One region of the Janthinobacterium sp. FW305-128 genome, then DNA from elsewhere that is predicted to be linked to it. Evidence: riboswitches for the same ligand, from Rfam matches in the RefSeq annotation. Region 1 holds a riboswitch; the other holds the start of a gene.
The links. Region 1 has a riboswitch for thiamine pyrophosphate ahead of thiC (phosphomethylpyrimidine synthase ThiC). Riboswitches for the same ligand answer to the same signal wherever they lie in the genome.
Positions count from the first base shown of each region.

Region 2: it holds a riboswitch for thiamine pyrophosphate, as region 1 does, so the genes downstream of both, IGS60_RS14740 (TonB-dependent siderophore receptor) here and thiC (phosphomethylpyrimidine synthase ThiC) in region 1, are expected to answer to the same signal.

Region 1 covers NZ_JACYMK010000012.1:159,405-167,151, forward strand. Annotated here, with positions in the region: gene thiC (phosphomethylpyrimidine synthase ThiC) at 1-772, opposite strand, end outside; TPP riboswitch at 852-967, opposite strand; gene IGS60_RS23480 (hypothetical protein) at 1,076-1,333, opposite strand; gene IGS60_RS23485 (response regulator) at 1,372-2,178, opposite strand; gene IGS60_RS23490 (ATP-binding protein) at 2,207-3,946, opposite strand; gene IGS60_RS23495 (Crp/Fnr family transcriptional regulator) at 4,162-4,902, opposite strand; gene IGS60_RS23500 (EAL domain-containing protein) at 5,141-7,237, shown strand; gene IGS60_RS23505 (porin) at 7,245-7,747, opposite strand, start outside.
Region 2 covers NZ_JACYMK010000006.1:228,264-236,010, forward strand. Annotated here, with positions in the region: gene IGS60_RS14710 (hypothetical protein) at 1-56, shown strand, start outside; gene IGS60_RS14715 (hypothetical protein) at 60-551, opposite strand; gene IGS60_RS14720 (TetR/AcrR family transcriptional regulator) at 533-1,180, opposite strand; gene IGS60_RS14725 (DUF2867 domain-containing protein) at 1,248-1,766, shown strand; gene pnuC (nicotinamide riboside transporter PnuC) at 1,852-2,463, shown strand; gene IGS60_RS14735 (AAA family ATPase) at 2,463-3,011, shown strand; gene IGS60_RS14740 (TonB-dependent siderophore receptor) at 3,008-5,155, opposite strand; TPP riboswitch at 5,241-5,338, opposite strand; gene IGS60_RS14745 (iron-containing alcohol dehydrogenase) at 5,405-6,562, opposite strand; gene IGS60_RS14750 (hypothetical protein) at 6,705-7,010, shown strand; gene IGS60_RS14755 (Imm26 family immunity protein) at 7,104-7,583, shown strand; gene IGS60_RS14760 (sensor histidine kinase) at 7,734-7,747, opposite strand, start outside.

The DNA of each region.
Region 1 (7,747 bases):
TTTCCACTTCCTCGCCGATCGACGAGGTGACGGCCGAGTTGCCGATATTCGCGTTGATTTTCACGAGGAAATTGCGGCCGATGATCATCGGTTCGACTTCCGGGTGGTTGATGTTGGCGGGAATGATGGCGCGGCCGCGGGCGATTTCCTCGCGCACGAATTCCGGCGTGATTTCGGCGGGAATGCTGGCACCGAAGGACTGGCCCGGGTGCTGGCGGCCCATCAGGTCCGCCAGGCGCTCGCCCATGGGGCCGGAAGCTTTCAGTTCACGCAGATATTCCTGGCGGCGCATGTTTTCGCGGATGGCGACGAATTCCATTTCCGGCGTGATGATGCCCTGGCGCGCGTAATGCATTTGCGTCACGTTCTTGCCGGCAATGGCGCGGCGCGGCTTGCGGTGCAGATTGAAACGCAACTCGGCCAGCTTCGGGTCCGCCAGGCGGGCGATGCCGTAGTTGGAGGTGGGGCCAGGCAATTCTTCCGTGTCGGCCCGCTCCATGATCCACGGCAGGCGCGGCGTATCGAGGCCCGAGCGGATGTCGATCTGCACGTCCGGGTCCGTGTAAGGGCCGGAGGTATCGTAGACGTAGATCGGCGGATTCTTTTCGCCGCCGAACGATGCTTCCGTGTCGGACTGGCTGATCTCGCGCATGGGTACGCGGATGTCGGGGCGGCTGCCCTGCACGTAGATCTTGCGCGAATTGGGCAGCGGCGCGATGGCGGCTTCGTCGACCGTGGCGGTGGCGGAGAGGAATTTCGGGTTGGCGTTCATTTTGGCTCCTTGGCTAGACTATTTTTAAGCCTGGAGCCAGCTAAGGAGGTTCGGAATTACGCACGCGGAAAGGCGGGGTGCGTTCATCCTAAAGCTTCCCTTCGCTGGCATTATCCAGATCAGGTTCGGAGGGTATTTCTCACCCGCGCTTGCACTGTGTTTCCACAGCGAAAGGCAGGACCCCTAGCGTTTGCCGCCTTGCGGCAGCGAGCCAATTATACGCGGTTCGCGCCGCGTGGCCAGATGATTTCTTGCAGGTGTCGTCTTTGCGCATCTGCTGCAATGCAGCAGATGGCGTCACGATTATTTCTTCTTGCCCCAGCGCCAGGCGGTCGGTTCGCCCTTCAGCTGGCAGATGAAAATGAGCACGGCGACGATGGCCACTTCATACACGATGTAGCCGACGAGCATGGTTTGCGGCGGGAACAGGAAGGCGCCGCAGGCGAACAGCGCCAGCGCGGCCAGGAACACCAGCCAGCCCTGCCAGGTGATGGGCAAGCCCCAGCCCCAGCCATAGGTCTTGGCGGGGAACCAGTATTGCGGTGGTGATTTGTCAGTCATGATTTTTCCTGGTCAATATCAATAACACCAAGTATAAATCACGCTCCCCGCAAGCGCTCCGTGACATCGAGGCCGATGCCGCGGTAGCCGATGAAGCGGCTGCCATTGTCGAACATCGGTTCGCCGCTGACCTGCAGGTACTGCGTGCTGCCGTCGAGGTTGGCGCGGCTGTAGATGAAGTCGAGAAACGGTTCGCGCGCGGCAATTTTTGCGTCGAGCAAGGCGCGCTCGGCGGCATTCCAGCGCTGCGGCTCTTCCTCGCTGCCGATGCCCAGCATCTCGGCCACGGGGCCGGAAAAGCGCGTCAAATTGCCCTGCGCATCCTGTTCCCAGTACCAGTCGGACGACAGTTCCGTGAAACGCTGAAAGCGCGCTTCGCTTTCGCGCAGCTCCGCCGTGCGGTCTTCCACCATCTGTTCCAGCGACTTGTTGTATTCGGCCAGCTTCTGGTACAGCAAGCGCACTTCCAGCATGTTGTGGATGCGCGTCTTGACTTCCACCAGGTCGAAGGGCTTGCTGACGAAATCCTTGGCGCCCGCTTGCAGGGCGCGCAGCTTGTGGCCGGGCTGGGCCGTGATCACCAGCACGGGCAGGTAGCTGCCCGCCTCGAGGTCGCGCAAGCCTTCCATGACTTCGAAGCCATCCATTTCCGGCATCTGCAAGTCGAGCAGGATCAGGTCGTAGCGGTGCTGCTGATGCAGCGCGCGCACGGCTTGCGGGTCCATGGTGGACGTGATGCGCGTGTAGCCGGCATTGCGCAGCACCTGTTCGAGCAGCATGACGTTGGCCTCCTGGTCATCGACGATGAGGATGCTGGCGTTCAGGATCTCGGTGGCTTGAAGCATGGCGGTATTCCTAAAATTGATTGCTGAATTAGCGTATTGCGTGAGTGTCGTCGGCCAGGCCGTGCGCGGCTGCATGGTGCAGGGCTACATCGAGCGCATCCATGAATTCGACCACCTTGATCGGCTTGGTGAGATAGCGGAAGAAGCCCGCTTGCAAGCCTTTCTCGATGTCGCGCGGCACGGCATTGGCCGACAAGGCCATGACGGGGATGTGGCTGGTGAGGGGATCATCATGCAGGATATGCAGCGCGCCATAGCCGCTGATGCCGGGCAGGTTGATATCCATCAAGATCACGTCGGGCTGGTAGGTGCGCGCCAGGTCGATGCCCAGATGCGCATCGATGGCCGTCAGCAGTTTCAAGTCGCTGCGGCGGGCGATCAATTGCTCGACCAGCGCCAGGTTGGCGGGATTGTCTTCCACGTACAGCAAAGTGCGCTGGCTTTCCTGCGGTTCCTGCACCTGCGGCAGCGCATCGCCGTCGCCCAGCACCAGTTCCGGTGCGCTGCTGGCGGCCAGCTCGAACCAGAACGTGGTGCCCACGCCGACGGTGCTGTCGACGCCGATGGTGCCGCCCATCAATTCGACCAGTTGCTTGGTGACAACCAGGCCGATGCCCGTGCCCTCTTCCGTGCTGTTTTCCTGTCCCAGGCGATTAAACGGCTGGAACAGCTGCGCCACCTGGGCCGCGTCGAGGCCGGCGCCGCTGTCGCGCACGCTCACGCGCACGCGCTCGCCATGCCGGCTGCATTCGACGGTGACGGCGCCGCCGCCCTGGTTGTACTTGATGGCGTTCGACAGCAGGTTGATCATCACCTGTTTCACGCGCGTGCGGTCCGCATGCACATAGAACGCCTTGCCGCAGCGGGGGAAATGCATGCGGATGCCGCGCTTTTCCGCCTGCGGCGCGATCATGGCCTGGCAATCCTGCAGCACGTCGAGCAGCGACATCGCTTCCTGGGACAGGGTGACCTTGCCCGATTCGATCATGGCCAGGTCGAGAATTTCATTAATCAAGCGCAACAGGTACCAGCCGCCCTTGAGGATTTGCTCGATCGAACGCTGCTGCGGCGGGCTGGGCGGCGGCACGTCGGACGCCATGAGCTGGGCAAAGCCCAGCACGGCATTCAAGGGCGTGCGCAATTCATGGCTCATGCTCGACAGGAATTCGGACTTGGCGCGGTTGGCCTTTTCCGCCACCAGTCGCGCCTTTTTCAACTCGGCATTATTGGTCTCGACCAGCGAGCGCGTGTACGCCTGCTGTTCGCGCAGGCGCTGGTCCAGCAGCGCCTGTTCCGCCTCGACCTGCTTGCGCACCGTGTTGTCGGTGCCGATCAGCAGATAGCCGATGACCTTGCTCTGCGCGTCGCGCAAGGCCGTCACGGAGACGATGGCGGGGAAGCGGCTGCCATCCTTGCGGATGTGGGTCAGCTCATAGATGTCTTCGATGCCGCGCGTGGCCTTGAACACGAGCGCTTCCACGCCCGGCGTGATGACGGTGTCGAGCTCGGCGCTGAGGGCGGCGGCGCGGGTGACGATTTCTTGCGCGTCGGAAATACCGGCCGGCGTCAGTTTGTCGACCACGTCGCTGGCTGCGTAGCCGAGCATGCGTTCGGCGCCCACGTTGAAGATCTGGATCACGCCCTGCGCATCGGTGGCGATGCACGAGAAATTGGCGCTGTTGAAAATCGCATCCTGCAAGGCGCCCGCCTTGAGCAGCTGGCGCGGCAGGCTGGCCGACACCGTGCGCCGGTACAGCGCCACCAGCATCAGCAACAGCAGGCATACCAGGGCCTCGATCAGGATCGCCGCATCAAAAGGCGGCGCGCGCCAGGCCAGCACGCCGATGACCACCAATACGATGGCGCTGAACGAGAATGCCAATGTCATGGGCCAGCGCGAAGGGGCGCGGTTAGGGTGATTTTCAACTGAGTACATGGGTAGCCTGGGCTAGGACAATAATAAAAGAGAGGGAAATGCGGCGTTTAGCGGCCTTGGCGCTGGCGCACGTCCGACAGCAGGCGCGTAAATTCCTTCTTCACGACGCCATAGCATTCGCACACATGGCCTTCGAGGCCGGCGCGGTCCAGCACGGAGATATGGCCACGCCGGTAGCTGATGAAGCCGCGCGTCTGCAATCGCCCCGCCGCTTCCGTGACGCCTTCGCGGCGCACGCCCAGCATGTTGGCGATCAGTTCCTGCGTCATGGTCAGCTCGCGGTTCGGCAGGCGGTCCATGGTCAGCAGCAGCCAGCGGCACAGCTGCTGCTCCACCGTATGGTGGCGGTTGCACACGGCCGTTTGCGACATTTGCGTGATCAGCGCTTGCGTATAACGCAGCAGCAAACGCATGACGGGGCCGGCGCGGTCGAACTCTTCCATCAGCAGGTGGGCCTTGAGCCGGTAGCCGACGCCGCCTGTCTGCACGACGGCGCGGCTCGGTGTCGAGTTGCCGCCCATGAACAGCGACACGCCCACGATGCCCTCGTTGCCGACGCCGGCGATCTCGGACGAGCCGCCGTTTTCCAGCAGGTAATGGATGGAAACGATGGCCGTGGTGGGGAAGTATACATACTGCAGCTTGTCGCCCGAGTCGTAGATCACATCGCCCAGCAGCATGGAGACTTGCTCCAGATGGGGAGCCAGGCGCGCGAAATCGGCGTCGAGCATGGCGGCGAGTAAATGGTTTTGATTCGGGTTGTGCAGCTGGGCATGCGGACTCGACATGGGCAGTTTTCCTGGTTTCCAGTCGTCAGCTAGGGAGAGAAGTGAAAGACGTCCGAACGAGGGGCGCCATATGCAGCAGCGTAACACAGCGCCTGCACAGTGGCCCGACTATATTTCTTGCAAGCATGCTTGTCCGTTCGCCAGCGAACGGACCCCGCGGCGCCTGCCGCCCTACAGTCAGTCACTGCCAGAGCTGCCGGATCATGGATCGGCGCCGGCGCTGCTACCGGACGCCATCATGCAATCATTCTTCAAACGTATCTCCATTTCCGTCTCCATCTCGGCCCTGATCACCCTGACGGTCGGGCTGTGCCTGACGGCCCTGTGCTACGCCTCGGCACGCCAGATCGAGTCGGAAAGCAGCAAGCTGTTGCTGCAGTACTACGCCAGCGGGCATACGCTGGGCGCGGCCCTGCTGCCGGCCAAAGGCATGGCGCCCGATGCCAACCATCGCGGTTCGCTGTATGTGCTGCTGGGCGGACTGCTGTCGAGCCTGCTGGCAACGGCCTATGTATACCAGCTGGTGTCGCGCAATTCCGTGATTGCCCGCATCACGGGCGAACGCACGGCGGCGCTGCAGTTTGCCAATTTGCGCCTGTCCGAGGATATCGCTGCGCGCATGCGCAATGAAAAGTCGCTGCGCTTGCGCGAACGCATCATCGAAGTCTCGGCCAACGCCATCATCCTGTGCAGCGCCGACGCGCCCGGCTACCTGATCGAATACGTCAATCCCGCCTTCGAGCGCATCACCGGCTATGCGGCCGGCGAAGTCATCGGCCAGCGCCTGGAAGACTTGCAGGGGCCGGAGCATGCGCGCCAGGACATGCATGCCATCAGCGCGGCCTTGAGCGAACAGCGCGAAGGCAAGGCCATCGTGCGCAATTTCCGCAAGGACGGCAGCACTTATTGGAGCGAGCTGTTCGTCGCACCCGTGCGCGACGATGGCGATGGCCCCGTCAGCCACTTTGTCGTGGCGCAATACGACATCAGCACCGTCATGCGCTTCGAGCAGGAACTGGAATTCCAGTCGCGCCACGATATCCTCACGGGCCTGGCCAACCGCTTATTGCTGCGCGAACGGCTGGAACAGGCGATGGCCGTGGCGCGCCGCAGCACCCTGCCCCTGTGGGTGGTCTTCATCGACCTCGACCGTTTCAAGTTCGTCAACGACACCCTGGGCCACGATGCGGGCGACATCCTGCTGAAACTGATCGCCGACCGCCTGCGCGCCGCCACGCGCGAAGTCGACACGGTGGCGCGCCTCGGCGGCGACGAATTCGTCTTGCTGCTGCCGCAACACGCCAACAGCGACCCGGGCCAGCTCATCCTGCAGCGCGTGCTGGACGCCGTGGCCCAGCCGCTGCTGGTGGGTGGCCATGAATTCTTTCTCACGTGCAGCATGGGCGTGGCCACCTATCCGCTGGACGGCGACAGCGCGGAAACCCTGATCAAGCATGCCGACATCGCCATGTACCGCGCCAAGGAACAGGGGCGCAACCACTGGCAAAGCTACGCGCCGGCCATGAATGCCAGCATGCTGGCCCGGCTGAACCTGGAAAGCGAGTTGCGCCATGCGCTCGAGCGTGGCCAGTTCCACCTCGTGTACCAGCCGCAGGTGGAGCTCGACAGCGGCAAGGTGGTGGGCATGGAAGCGCTGCTGCGCTGGCGCCACCCCACCCTGGGCGCCATCGCGCCCGGCGAATTCATCCACCTGGCCGAGGAAATGGGCTTGATCGTGCCCATCGGCGCCTGGGTACTGCAGACGGCGTGCGCGCAAGCGCGGGCGTGGCAACGCGAGGGACTGGGCGGTTTGCGCCTGGCCGTCAATTTGTCTGCGCGGCAATTCCGGCAAAGCGGCTTGCTGCAATCGGTGCGGGAAATACTCGCCGTGACGGGCCTGGAAGCGCGTTTCCTCGAGCTGGAATTGACGGAAAGCATGATGATGCAGGATGTGGAACAGGCGATCGCCACCATGGGCAAGCTCAAGGCGCTGGGCTTGCAGCTGTCGATCGACGACTTCGGCACCGGTTATTCGAGCCTGGCGTACCTGCGCCGCTTCCCCATCGACGTATTAAAAATCGACAAGTCCTTCGTCAGCGACCTTACGCACAGCGATGACGACGCGGCCATCGTGCAAGCCATCATCGCGCTGGCGCACAGCCTGCGCCTGGACGTCATCGCCGAAGGCGTGGAAACGGCGCAGCAGCTGGCCTTCCTGCGCCAGCATGGCTGCGACCAGATGCAGGGCTATCTGTTCAGCCGCCCCCTGGCCGCGCCCGCCTTTGAAGCATTATTACGCCAAGGCAGCATGTTGCCTGCCCTGGCGATGGTTTGAGCAGGCGTTAAAACGCGTGGCGCAAGCCGACGTTGAACGCGCGGTTGCCCGTGCCCACTTCCGTGGCATTGCCCACCATGTAGGCGGCGTCGTTGCGGTTGCGGATATGCGCGTAGGCAACATATACCTTGCTGCGCTTGGACAAGGCGTACGTGGCGCCGATGGCCAGCTGCTGCGCATCGCGGTTGGCGCTGTCGCGGTCATCCTTGCGCACATACGAGGCCAGCAAAGTCGTCGCGCCCAGCGGCACGGAGACGCCAACGATGGCGTCGCGGCTGTCGTTCGACGCGGTGGGCGCCTGCGCCGCGCCATATGGGTTTTCCGCGAAGAACATGGTGCTGCCCTCGCCCGTGTTGCGGCCATAGCCGGCAAACGCCGTGGCCACGCCGAAGTTGTAGTTACCGGCCAGAATCGTGTTGTTCGCGTCGGCCTTACCCGGCTCGCCCGCACGGCTCTGGCGCGCCAGGCGCAAGGTCAACGGACCGTTGACATAGCCGAGGGCCAGACCCA
Region 2 (7,747 bases), on a different contig from region 1:
ATACGGATGAAGAGGAGCGCCTGCTCGATCAGGTGCGCCAAGACTTTCTGGCGTGAGCGCTATATCAGGGCTTGCCACGCCCTGACTTCTTCGTCCGTGAGCGCCGGCCCCCAGCCGCCGCGCAGCGCCGCATCGTGCTGCGCATAGTGCCCAAGCTGCGGCACGGCGACGTCATGCCTGGCACAGATATCAAGGACGGCTTCCAGCTGGCGCCTGCTGGCCGCAAGGTCATCGCCATGCCAGGTACAGGCGCTCGTTTCCAGCACATGCTGCGCCAGTGCTTCCAGCGTGCCCAGCAGGTGCCCCGGCAGTGCCGCGCGCACGTCTTCCGGCCAGGGATCGCCCATGCCCGTCATAGCCAGGGACGCAAAGCCCCGTTCCCAGGCAGCAAAATCCCCAGGCGCGAGCTGCGCCACTTTCCACACGTGAGCGGCGAACGCGGACAGGGCAGGATGATCCACATCAAAGCGCCGGCAAAAGCGTTGCAGGCACGTGACGGCAAGGCATTGCCTGGCGATTACGGAGAGCGTGTCTATCGAGATGTTGTGCATGAGTCAAAAGCTCCTGACGGCGCCTGCCGCAGCGCCTCGACCGGCAATTGAAAAAAGCGCGGCACCATGGCCGGCGACAGCGCGTCGTCGCCGTCCGCCATGGCCAGGCGGCCACTGAGCAGCAGCATCACGTAGCCATGGCCCAAGGACCAGCCGGCGCTGGCGGCGGCCTTGTCCCAGCGCGCATCGAGGCCCGCTTCGCGCACGGCCGCGCCTGCCGTCTGCAGCACATATTGAAAGCACGCTTGCGCCGCTTCCTGCAGGGCGGGGAACTGGCGCACGTCCTGGTGCTCGAACATCAGCCGGTAGTGGGCTGGCGCGGCCAGGGCGAATTCGATGTATTGCTGGCCCAGCAATTGAAAGCGCTGTTCGGCGGGCAAGCTGCCCGGCGGCGGCAGCTGCGTTTCCCATTTCTGTATCAGGCTGGCGAAGCCGGCCGCCGCCACCTCGGCCAGCAAGGCTTCCTTGCTGGGGAAGTGGCGGTACACGGCGGCGACCGAGACGCCCACCGTGCGCGCCAGTTCGCGCAGCGAGAGGGCGGCGTCATGCTGCTGCGCCAGTTGCGCGATGACGGTGGCGACCAGGGTGTCGCGCAAGTTGCCGTGATGGTAGGTGCTCGTTGTTGTCATTCGATGTTATCGCTGTTCACATTGTCGTGTATGATGGGCATGTTATCACTGAAAACATGGAGAGCACATGCATGAGATGAACATTGCCGTCCGCACCGTGGACTTGCCGCCAGGCGCCAGCATCGCCCCGCTGTATCCCGGCAGCAACCTGGCCGACGCGTACGCCGTCGATTTGCCCACCGCGCAGGCGCGCCAGATGGACATGCAGAGCCTGGCGCGCCAGCTGCTGGGCAAGCAGCCGGGCTGGGCGCGCAAGCTGATGGTACTGCGCGACGCCATCGTGGCGCGTTTCGGCATCCGGACGGCAAAACAGATGGAAGCGCGGCCCGGCAAGCGCATCGGCATCTTCCGCATCTATGCCGTCAGCGACGACGAGATCATCCTGGGCGAGGATGACAGCCACCTCGATTTCCGCCTGTCGGTGCTGCGCAACCGCGACGCGGGCCGCCATGGCAGCGTGACCGTCTCCAGCGTCGTGCATTGCCATAACCGGGTGGGGCGTGCCTATATCATGCTGATCCGCCCGTTTCACAAGCTGATCGTGCGGCATTCGCTGGCGCGCGCCGCCAGGGCAGGCTTCGCCTGAGGCAGGGAGGGGCGGACGGCAAGGGCAATCTTGCTTATTCATGGCCGGTATTGCATACTGCACCACCAGCCTCATCACGATTCCCATGAACGATACGCTTCTCCTGCTGGGTTTTGCCACCACGCCGCTTGAACTGATTTCCTTTGTCCTGGCACTGACAACCGTTGCGCTGAACATCCGCCAGAATCACTGGGCGTGGCTGTTCGCCATCATTTCCTCGGCCGCCTACGGTTTCGTGTTTTTCGAATCGCGCCTGTATGGCGACATGGCCTTGCAATTGCTGTTCATCAGCGTCTCGTTCTGGGGCTGGTACCAGTGGCTGCATCCGGCCAGCGGCGGCAAGACCCTGCCCGTCACGCGGCTGGGCATGCGCGGCTGGCTGGGCAGCGCCCTGGCGTGGCTGGCGGGCTTTGTGCTGCTGGCCTGGCTGCTGACCTCGACCGACACGGACGTGCCTCACGCGGACGGTTTCCTCACGGCAGGCAGCCTGGTGGGGCAATTCCTGCTGTCGCGCAAGAAGCTGGAAAACTGGATCGTCTGGATCGTCGTCGACGTGCTGTACGTGTGGCTGTACCTGCACAAGGACCTGACCCTGACGGCCATCCTGTATGCCGTGTTTGTCGTCATGGCCACGATCGGCTTGCTGGCGTGGAAAAAAGCGGCGCCGGCCGCGCCCGATGCAATGGTCCTCAAGTGATGGGCCGCTGCGTGCGCGTGGCCATCCTGGGCGCGGAATCGTCGGGCAAGTCGACCCTGGCGGCCGCGCTGGCCGAGCGCTACGGCACCGTCTGGGTGCCTGAGTATTTACGTGAATTCGTCGCCACGCAGGGCAGGGTGCCTGTGGCGGAAGACCAGTATGGGATTGCGCGTACGCAAGTTGAACGCGAAGCGGCCGCGGCCGCACAGGCGCGCAACTTCCTGTTCTGCGACACGACGCCCTTGATGACGGCGGTCTACAGCCGCCATTATTTTCACGGTGCCGACGCGCAACTGGCGGCGCTGGCCGATGCCACGCGGTACGACCTGACCCTGGTGACGGCGCCCGACAGCCCGTGGGTGGCGGACGGCTTGCAGCGCGAGTCCGAAGCAGTGCGCCAGCTGATCTACCGCTACCTGCTCGACGAGCTCGACGCGCGTGGCATCGCCTATCACGTGCTGCACGACAGCCTGGACGCGCGCCTGGAACAGGCGGCGCCCTTGCTGCAACAGGCGCTTGCTGCAGCGCCTGCCATTTCCCTCAATTAAAAATCGAACTGCGCCGACACCTTGAACGTGCGGCTGGCGCCCGGATACAGATAGCCGTCCGATTCCGGCGTCACGTCGCGCCAGTAGAACTTGTCGGCCACGTTGTTGACGGCGGCGCGCAGCACGGCGCGCGTGCCGGCGATGCGCGTGGCGTAAGCGGCGCCCAGGTTGAACACGTGGTAGGACGGCACGAAGGTCGTGTTGTTGTACTCAAATGCTTTCTTGCCCGCATATTCCCAGCTGCCATTGACGCTCAGGCCCGCCACTTGCTGCACGGCGTAGTCCGCATGCACGGCCGCCTTGAAGGCGGGCACGTTGGGCACGCGCTTGCCGTCGAGGTCCGCATTGCCCGTGCCCGACTGCTGGCTGTTCAGGGCCGTCACGGAAGCGCCCAGGCTCAGGTTGGCGCTTGCCTTGCCCTGGGCCGACAATTCCAGGCCGCGGTGCTGGGCCTGGCCTTCGCGCACGAAGTAGCCGGCCGTGTTCTGGAATTCCAGGCCTTTGCGGATCTGGAACAGGCTGGCCGCCAGCATGAAGTCCGGCGTCACATCCATCTTGGCGCCGAGTTCGATCTGCTTCGAGCGGCTCGGTGACAGTTCTTCATTGGCATTCATCGCCTTGCGGTCGGCCGTGCCGCCATGTTCCATGCCCTGCGAATAGGCCGCATACACGGACACATTGTCGAGCGGGGTGTAGACGAGCGATACATTCGGCAGCAGGAAATCGTGCTTGGCGCGGATTTCCGTGTCGGCCTTCAGCACGTACTGGTAGCCATCGACATTGATATGGCGCAAGCCGCCATGCAGTTTCCAGTTCGGCGCCAGGCTGACGATATCCTGCACGAAGACGGAGTTTTCCGTATCCTTGCGCACCAGCCGCACGGGGCCAGTGACGCCGGGCGACGTGCCGACGATCTGCGGCTGGTAGATGTTGCTCACGCCCACCCAGTCGTACACGTACAGGCCGGCGCGGTCCTTGCGGCGGAAGGTCGAGACGCCGGCCGTGAAGTCGTGGCGCAGGGAGCCGGTGGCGAACTTGCCCTGGATCATGGCTTGCGCGCTCAGCGGCTTTTTCGTCTCGCCCAGGCTGCGGTAGTCATACACGTCGTAATCGCCATTGCCGCAGAAGCCGGGGTACAGGTCCTGTCCGCTGCAGCCATACGGGAAGGCCGTGTAGTCGTCGCGCTTGAACGAGTGCTGGTTGGCCGACACGGTGGCGTGCCAGTCGTCATTGAACGCGTACTGGAAGCGCAGGCCGATATTGCTGGTGACGGTTTCCACGGGGCGCGTCCACGGCTGCAGGTTGAGCATGGCGTCGGCACTGATACCGGTCGGCAAGGTCTTATTGTTCAGCAGCTGGAAGCCGGGCGCCGTGGCCTGCGCCTTGTCCTGGTAGTCGGCGTCCAGTTGCAGCAGGGCTTGCGGCGAAATCTGCCAGTCGAAGGCGCCGGAAATGAACTTGCGGTTGCCGTCCGCGCCCTTGATGTAGGAGCGCAGGCGTTCTGCCGCCACGTTGACCCTGTAGCCGAAGCGCGTGTCTTCCAGACGGCCGCCCAGGTCGACGGCGCCGTATAGGGTGCCCCGCTCGCGCGCTTCCACGGTGACCGTGCGCAGCGGCGCGGCGATGGGGCGCTTGACGATGAAGTCGATCACGCCGCCCGGCGCGGCCACGCCCGCCTGCAAGCCGGCCAGGCCTTTCAGCACTTCGATGCGTTCCTTGTTTTCCAGCGGAATTTGCGTGTCGCCAGGAATGGCCACGCCATCCTTGCGGTAGCTGGAATTGTTGTCGAGCTTGAAACCGCGGATCGTGAACTGTTCCGCATAGCCGACGGCGTTGTAGGCATCGTTGATGCTGGCGTCGAGCTTGACGGCATCGCTGAGGTTGCGAATTTGCAAGTCCTGCATGTCTTTCTGCGAAATGACGGTGACGGACGCGGGCGTCTGCAGCAGCGGCGCGTCGCTGAAACCGCCCACGGAGGCGCGCTTGGCGGCCGGCGCCTTGCTGGCCGTGACGACGACTTCGGCCATATTCTGGGCCTGCGGCTCGGCGGCTTCGACGGCGTCATTTGCGGCCAGGGCAGGCGCGGCAAACGCGTGCAGGATGGCCAGGGTCAATACAGAAACGGATAAATTCGGTGTGGACATAGAGTGCTCGTGGTTCAAGCCGTCTCGGGAAAGAGCACGGCAGGCTGCTTGTTCGGCTGGCGCCAACGCAGGAGCTATCAAAGGAGGGAGGTACTTTGCGCTTTCCTTCGCTGGCATTATCCAGATCAGGTACGAAGGGTATCTCTCACCCGGATGACTGCTCCAGGACCCCTAGCGGTTGACAGCTTAGCATGAAGCACGGCCAGCTGTCCCACCCGGCTGACCGTTTTACAACACTGTGACGCGAATCTACAAACTGAGTTCGAGCACCTTGCGGCTGACGGCGGGCGTCACTTCGCGCTGTTCGCCCAGCGTCGTCATGCCGTGCGCTTCCAGGGCGGACACGACGGCGTCCACGCTCGCGTGGTTCAGACCGTAGTCGGCCAGGCGCGTCTTGACGCCCATGTGGCGGAAGAAGAATTCCGTGCGCGCGATGGCCGCCTCGATGCGGCCGTCCTCGTCGCCGCCATCGAGGCCCCACACGCGGGCCGCGTATTGCAGCAGCTTGGCGCGCTTGGCCTGCTTGCGCACGCGCAGCATGCTGGGCAGGATGATGGCCAGGGTCTGCGCATGGTCGAGCTCGTACAGGGCCGTCAATTCGTGGCCGATGGCGTGCGTGGACCAGTCCTGCGGCACGCCTACGCCGATCAGGCCGTTCAAGGCCAGGGTGGCGCTCCACATCACGTTGGCGCGTACGTCGTAGTCGTCCGGGTGCGACAGGGCTTTCGGGCCTTCCTCGATCAGGGTCAATAAAATCCCTTCCGCGAAGCGGTCCTGCACGGAGGCGTTCACGGGATAGGTCAAATACTGTTCCATCACATGCGCGAACGCATCGACGACGCCGTTGCCCACCTGGCGCAGCGGCAAGGTGAACGTTTTCGACGGGTCCAGCACGGAGAATTTCGGATACACCTTGCGGCTCATGAACGAGCGCTTTTCCTGCGTGGCCTTGCGCGTGATCACGGCCGAGCCATTCATTTCGGAACCCGTGGCCGGCAAGGTGAGCACCGTGCCGAAGGGCAGGGCGGCCTCGACGATCTTGCCGCCTTTGGCCAGGATGTCCCATGCCTCGCCTTCATGCAGGGCGGCGGCGGCGATGAACTTGGTGCCATCGACCACGGAGCCGCCGCCGACGGCCAGCAGGAAATCGATGCGCTCGCTTTTCACCATGGCCACGGCCTGCATCAGGGTTTCATAGCTGGGATTGGGTTCGATGCCGGCAAATTCCAGTACCGTGTGGCCGGCCAGTGCCGCCTTGACTTCATCGTAGACGCCGTTCTGCTTGATGCTGCCGCCGCCATACGTCATGAGCACTCGGGCCTGCGGCGGGATCAGGCCGGCGATGGCGGCGATCTGGCCCTGGCCGAAGAGGATTTGCGTCGGATTGTAAAAATCGAAATTGAACATGGGGCTCCCGCTGCCGAGGTGTAGGCTGTTGCTGAGGCATGATTATGGCCGAACGGGTGAAATCGTGTTGTGGACGCTTGAGCTTTTCGTCGGCGCGGTGGAGAATGCAGCCGATGTCACCACCACGCGAAAAGGAATGCGCATGACCACCGTCCCACTGGAAGAATCCGGCTTGCCGGCCACCGCGCTCGACATGCACCGCGCCATCGGCGCCACCATCGCCGCGCTGCAGGCGCTGGACTTGAACAGCCAGCGCTTCGAGGCGTGCACGGACCCGGAACTGCGCCGCGTGCTGGCGCATGCGGGCGACACGAGCCGCAAGGAAGCGGCCATGCTGCTCGAATGGATGCGCCGCCGCGACGCGCGCCTCGATACGGCCATGAAGGAAGCGCTGTTCAAGGCGGGGCCAATTGTTGCCCAGTATCACTATGACGAGAAAATATTGTAACTATTGGTTTGTTGTTGTGGCGTACCATGCGCCATTTAACCTTTGCTTCGCGTAGACTGTGCCCCGAACACGATTTTGGGGGAGTCTGCAGAAATGAAATCATTACCATACCGAGAAGGCAGCTGGTTTGCCGTGCCCCTGCCGGGCGGCGGTTATGCCGTCGGCGTGGTGGCGCGCAGGGCGCCTGCCGGGCGCATCATGCTGGCGTATATGTTCGGGCCGAAGCGCGACACTTTGCCCACACTGGAAGAGCTGGAAGGCTTGCGGCCGGAACAGGCCGTGCGCCGCCTGCGCACGGGCGACATGGCCCTGCTCAACGAACGCTGGCCCCTGCTGGGCGACAGCCTCCACTGGGAGCGCGATGCCTGGCCCATGCCGGCCTTTATCCGCCGCAATGAATCCTTGCAGCGCGCCTGGCGCGCCAGCTATGCGGACGCCGATCCTGCCAAGCTGAACCGCGAGGAATCTATCCCCTTCGACACGCCGGGCATGGAAAGCGATTCCCTGTACGGCTACGGGGCGACGGAATTGTTGATGAGTAAATTGTTGGCGCAGGAGCAGGCGTCGGCTTGATGGCTGCCGGGCGGCCTTGGTGCCGGAACCTGCATCGGACGGCGTAGGTCGGCTTAGCGCAAAGCGCGTAAGCCGACACCACCAGCGGCCCAGGTCAACAATGTTGTCGGATTACGCGAGGCAAGGGCTCGCTAATCCGACCTACGCCGCTTATGCCGCCGGCA